Regions from separate parts of the Bacillus safensis genome, predicted to be linked through region 2. Evidence: riboswitches for the same ligand, from Rfam matches in the RefSeq annotation. Region 2 holds a riboswitch; the other holds the start of a gene.
The links. Region 2 has a riboswitch for thiamine pyrophosphate ahead of tenA (thiaminase II). Riboswitches for the same ligand answer to the same signal wherever they lie in the genome.
Positions count from the first base shown of each region.

Region 1: another riboswitch for thiamine pyrophosphate. It lies ahead of tenA (thiaminase II); the one in region 2 lies ahead of tenA (thiaminase II).

Region 1 covers NZ_CP154909.1:1,114,034-1,117,194, reverse strand. Annotated here, with positions in the region: gene thiO (glycine oxidase ThiO) at 1-429, opposite strand, end outside; gene tenI (thiazole tautomerase TenI) at 413-1,030, opposite strand; gene tenA (thiaminase II) at 1,005-1,715, opposite strand; TPP riboswitch at 1,794-1,903, opposite strand; gene AAYR28_RS05580 (monovalent cation:proton antiporter family protein) at 1,963-3,161, opposite strand, start outside.
Region 2 covers NZ_CP154909.1:3,516,163-3,519,323, forward strand. Annotated here, with positions in the region: gene AAYR28_RS18100 (ABC transporter ATP-binding protein) at 1-50, opposite strand, end outside; gene AAYR28_RS18105 (ECF transporter S component) at 25-624, opposite strand; gene tenA (thiaminase II) at 621-1,307, opposite strand; TPP riboswitch at 1,395-1,498, opposite strand; gene AAYR28_RS18115 (hypothetical protein) at 1,555-2,682, opposite strand; gene AAYR28_RS18120 (type 1 glutamine amidotransferase domain-containing protein) at 2,824-3,161, opposite strand, start outside.

The DNA.
Region 1 (3,161 bases), 1.3 Mb from region 2:
AATCAAACCTGCTCCCAGCATGTGATCTGTAACTTGAGGCATGCATTTTTTTACGCTGCTTGCGTCAAGCCATTTAAATGTAGACAAATGCTGCATCTGGCAAAGGGCTTGTTTCTCTTCTTCTGTAAAGGCGACCTTCATGATACCGCCCGCTGAAGTTCGAATATCAATGCCTGATTCATGAAGAAGATCGACTTTTAATTTTTCGTACAATGCCTGGCTTGCTCTGCCTGCCTGAAAGAAAACATCCTCATGACCCTCTCCTTCAGCATGTGCACCGAGCATCCCGGCAGCCGCACTTGTCGTTTGCTTCCCTATCTCATTCGCTTCAAATAAGACCACCTGTTTTCCTGCTTTTGCAAGGTGATAGGCGATGGAGACCCCTATGATTCCACCACCAATGATTGCAACGTCATAATGCTTTTTCATAAGGATTCTCCTTTACCTTTTCAGAAAATGCTTGTGCCATCATACGCGGCTGATGATGAGCAAAAATCCCAGACATGACAGCAATTCCTTTCACATTTGCTTGTTTCAATTCTGGAACTCGTTCTGGGGTCACCCCGCCGATGGCCACCACTGGAATCGTTAGTGCAGAAGTCAGTTTCTTCACAAGCTGTACACCTCTTGCCTGAAGTCCTGGTTTACAAGAGGTGGCATATACGTGCCCAAACATGACATACTCTGCTCCATTTTTCTCTGCTGCTTTCGCTTCTTCTATCGAATGGACAGATACTCCCGCATGAAGGTGAGGAAATTTTTTTCGCAGTTCTTTTGGCGAAAAGCTGTGGCCCGGCAGATGCACCCTGTGAATATTGGTAAGCAGCGCAACGTCTACTCGGTCATTGATGACGAGCTTTTCTTTCGGCACACCTTCTAAAAGGAGATTCTTCACGAGATCAACAAGCTCACTTGCTGTTTTAGACCTTTCCCGAATATGAATAAAATCCACTTCAGACGCTATGGCTTTTATTTGTTTGATCAGTTCATCCGCAGGAAACGAATCATTTGTCACTGCGTGGAGTTCCATTTGCACCAACCCCATCTAAGCATGCTGTTTGCCACATTTCTTTTTGATACGCCATCTCCCAGAAGTGATATTCGTAATAGCTTGAAATCACGAAATTTTCTTTCATATTGGCCCGTACATGGTCTGGTGCTTTTTCTGCTAGTTCATCAAAGCGGTTCACTTGTTCGAAGACGAGTTCCTTAAACCAATCGCCTCCGTATGTCAAAATCCATTCTTGGTAAATTGGATGGTCAGGTGTTGTTTGTTTCAGCTTTTCACCTACCTCATAATAGAGCCAGTAACATGGTAATAACGCGGCTAAAATCTCTTCAAACCGTCCGCTTTTTACAGATCGGTACATATGAGAGGTATACGCATAAGCAGTGGGGGAAGGCTTAAAGTTCTCAATGGCTTCATCAGAAATCTGCAGAAGCTCTGTAAATTTCCTATGCAGCGACAGCTCTGCTTCATACGTCCCCTGAGCATGATACGCCATTCTGCCCGTCGTATGTAAGTCCTCACTAATCGCCGCTCCATATGCCTGCACCTTTGCAAAATGAGTTAAATAATACGAATCCTGCATCACGTAATAGGTGAAACGATCGAGTGAAAGTGTGCCATCTCCAATCCCTTTGACAAAAGGATGTGTAAAGCTTCCATTCCACCATGCTGCTGCAGCCTCTTTACATTCTGTTGAAAACGTCATTTTTCTCTCCTCCTGTTTTTCCATATAAAAAAGCCACTTTCCGCGTGGAAAGTGGCTTGGAATTTGTAAAAAGCATAGTCAAAAACCGCACCACTTCCCTACGCAGGTATGAACCTGTTCAGGTAATGAGGGTCTAAAAGTCGACACTTTTATCTCAGCCCTTTTAAAGGACTCCCCTAGTGGATCAAATATATGATGTTGTACCTCTATCTTAATCAGGAATTGTTCATTGGTCAAGGGTTCATTGTCATTCTAATTGGGCTCTTAGTCCTGCCACATATTCCCGGGAGCCCGATACAAGCACACGGTCGCCGCTTCTGAGTGTCGTATCTCCATGCGGTACTAAGCTGTCTATCCCTCTGAAAATACGGACAAATACCAAATCACCGGTGAAAGGAAATTCTCTCAGCATGACATTATGATAACGATGATTGTTCATTTGAATTTGATACAAAGAAGAATCCTCATTTGTTAGCAATCGAATCGCATCAGGTGCTTCAATCAAAGCTCTTAGCACCGTTTTAGATGACAGGAAAGTAGAAAACGTATCAATTCCCGCTTCCTTCAATGTCAGCTCTGCCTCTGCTTTGTTGACACTTGCAATGACTTGTTTTGAACCTTCTTCTTTTGCAAATAAAGCAATTTCCTTATTTTTCGTCTCACTGCCTGTTGCGACGACTAGGACATCCTCTTGGCCGACGCCTGCCTTTCTCAGCGTCTCATCATCGTATTGTTCAATTGATTCGACTTCAAAGATAGAGTCTGCCAGCAGCGCTTCCTTATTTTCTTGAAAAACATGCAAAATCCGAATGTCATATTCATCCTGATGTAAATCAAGTGTGACAGGTAAGGTCAGCTGATTAGCTCCAATAAAGGTCACACGCTTCTTATGGGCTGCCGCTTGTTCTTTTTTAAACAGCGCTTTAAACCAAACAGGTGTTAAAATACTCGTTAACACAGCAACTAAAATCAGCGCTCCTGACATTTTATGATCAATGACCCCGAGCCGCTCACCAATCGTCGCAGCTGCAATGACGAGAGATAAAGTTGAAGTTAATAAAAAGCCGGAGCCAATGACCTTTTTCATGTCATACCATTTTTTCAAATAAAGAATCGGAATGAGCTTACTTATAAGCAGCGCAATAAACAGCAGCGGAATCATGATCATGATGTTTGGGTCCTTAAACAGTGCCCATATATTCAGATCTACTCCGACCATCACAAAAAAGATCGGGATTAAAAATCCATAGCCAAATGAGTCCAGCTGCTGAACGAGCTCTTTATTTGGCGAAAGAAGGGACACAAGCACGCCAGCTAAAAACGCCCCAAGAATATTTTCAGCCCCGAGTGATTCAGATAAGGCAACTAAGACTATAATGAGAGTAAAGATTGCCCTTGTCCCAATTTGCACGGTCCCTTTAGACATCGACTGAAAAATTGACTTTG
Region 2 (3,161 bases):
TGTTCATAAAAACGGACAGAGAGTTCATTGCACGCGAGAAATGAATTCATGCTGTTCACCTTTGTTTCGTTTTTCTTTCATGATGGCATATTGATTCAGTACACCTGTTTTGGATAGTGCGTCCACCACCACTTTCGCAAGGCAGCCGCCAAGTATCATTCCACTAATGATTTGAGTCACAAGCGTCATAAGTAAAACTTGAGGCGTGTAATATCCAAAGCCTTTTGCCACGAAACTGTAAGACATCGCTCCGATAGCGGCAAAGGCACCAGAGAGCATCAGTGTCCACATGCGATACCGTTTATAACCAAAAAGAGCAAAGGCGATTTCTGCCCCAAGCCCTTGGCATACACCAATCAGCAGAGCTGAAAGTCCAAAGTGGCTTCCTGTCAATAATTCCACAGCAGCGGCGGCTGTTTCCGCAATCAGAGCAGCTCCCGGCTTTTGAATGATATATGCAACGATTGGACTGGCAATGACCCATATTCCAAACATGATGTTGCCTCCTGCTGGGCCCACAAGTGCTGTAATCGGTAAGTATAGCGTGGACCATCCTAAATAGATCACACCGCACGCAACGGATAAAATCACTGCAAGGACGACTTCTTTCATCTTCCATGTCATGATGTATGCACCTCCAGTTGAACTGGCCACTCTTCAACAGTAAAGGCCATTTCCCAAAACTTGTACTCGAGCTGGCAGCTTAAGATAAAATGCTGTTTCATTTTTTCCTTTTCCTTCTCACTTGCTGCTTCCGCCAACTGATCGAGCCGCTTGCAAAGCTCACCTGTAACAGAATCGGTTAATCCTCCATAAAACGTGATCCACTCATAAAACGGATGTGACGGGTCTGGCTGCACATCTGTAAGCATTCGTTTCCCTATTTCCCAATATGTCCAAGGACATGGAAGCAGGACAGCGATGATTTCACCAAGCGTGCCTTCTTGCGCGACTTGCAGCATGTGATGAATATAGTGATGAGCACTCGGAGCCAAAGAAGCACCTTGGAGCTCATCATATGCTACTCCTGCCACTCGGCAAAGGTTTTGATGAGGATGCGTCTCACTATCTAGTACAAACGCAATCTGCTGATGAAAAAACGCAATATCCTCTCTGTCTGTACATCTGCTGAGCGCTGCTGCATAAATTTTAATGAATGCTTGTAAGTATTCTGCATCTTGTTTGACGTAATGAATGATTTGTTCCTTTTCCAGCTTTCCTGCTGCCAGGCCTCTGACGAACGGATGCTGATAAATGGCTTCAAATAACGGTTCTGCTTCTTTCCTTAATTGCGTAGAAAATGTCATAAAAAAAGCCTCCTCTTCTTCAGTTGAATAAATGAAAAAGCCACCCCAAATGGAGCGGCCTTCTTATCAATTCAATCATGAATAAGACAAGGTCCAGCTCCACTTCCCTCCGCTAGTACGAACTAGATCAGGTTCAAAGGGTCCAAGATTTTCTCTTGTCTCAGTCATACATGACTCCCCTAGTGGACTTTTGTCATTTAATTATCTTTACTCTACACATGTGGCGATTTGATGTCAACCGCCTTTCTTAATTCAACGTTCTGATTGTTGGCAGCTTCTCGATCCCTGCAGCATAGTAGAAATTCAGCACACTGAAGAAATCAATCGGCTTTCCTGTTTTTAAATCTACAGCTAAAATATGATCACCGTAATTTGTCATATCATCAATATCTAAGCGTCTTGGTGTTGTCTTCCCGAGTGTATCAACAAAGGTATCATGGTAATATTGCCCGCTTGCATATGATGATTGATGGTACATAAACAATGTCTCAACATCTAAGTAAACGAGGATGGCTTCTGAGGAGCTCGCATAAGGAGCTGAGTATGACACAGGAGCCGAAATGTTTTTTACTTTCACACTTGAGATTGAATGAGTTCTTTGCTCGTATTTTCCATCATAAGAGAAATAAAAAACACGCTCCCATTCATAATTTGCTGTCTTTGTTTGCTTATTGTATACTTTTGTACCATTTGCAAATACATCACCGTTTGCATACTCAGCTACAAAATATTGCAAGGTGGACGAAAGAGATACAGCCCCCGTGAAATTGGGCGGGTTTTTTGCATTTACTTGTATCGTGTAGGAATCTCCAAATTCTCCGCCGCTTGTAATACCGAATGCATAATCACCTGCTGGTAAGTTGGTCAATCCAAGCAGGCTGCCTGCCGGTTGAATCAAATCTGTCGGGTAGGCTTGTCCTGTTTCATAATCAACAACAAATAATTGAACAAAATAATCAGGGTTTGAAGAGGTAATCCGGCTGATGAGTGCCTGAGGTGAAGATGTGCTTAAAAACCATAAATCAACTGGGTCGTCCTCTGTTAAGACAGCCGATTGATTAATAGCTAGTCCATCAATGGAGCGAACGGCAGACGTGCGCATTTTGCCTTCTTTAGCAGCTTTTCGTTTGATACTGATTCCTTTCTTCTTATTCACTTTAAATGATTTTTTCACTTGCTTCTGTTGAATAGCGGTTCCTTCATCCTGCTTTTCAAACGATTCTTGCACTTGCTGAATCGCTTTTTCCGTCAGTGGTGATATTTTCCCTTCTGATTTCGGTGCTTCTTCTGCTTTTAATGCTGGTGACAACAAACCTGTTGCGACGAGTAAAACAGATAGTAAAGCTGCGGTGATTTTGACATAAAATGCTCTCACAGGAACATCCCCTTTTTCCTCATTTGGGTTTTTTACCCTGTGATTATTTTACCATTATTCTAATTACTGTTTTGGTCTTTTTTGGGACATTTTTATAACAAAAAAACCAGCCGCATGAGTCACGACTGGTTTTTGATCGTTTTATGCAATAGTTTTGACAAACAAGCGTGCTGTTTCTGCACTTGATCCCGGGTTTTGTCCAGTGATGATTTGTCCGTCAACGACAGCAAATGGCGCAAAGGCGTCTCCTTTTTCAAACGCTGCCCCCTGCTCACGAAGTTTTGTTTCCAATAAAAATGGAACTTTTGATGTCAGCTGCACGGCTTCCTCTTCTTCGTTTGTGAAGCCTGTGATTTTTTTGCCTTCGATAAATGATTTGCCATTTTCATCCTTCACATCAACGAATGCTGAAACGCCATGACAAACGGCTCCGATCGCACCATTTTTATCTGAAACTGCTAAGATCGCATCCGCTACCA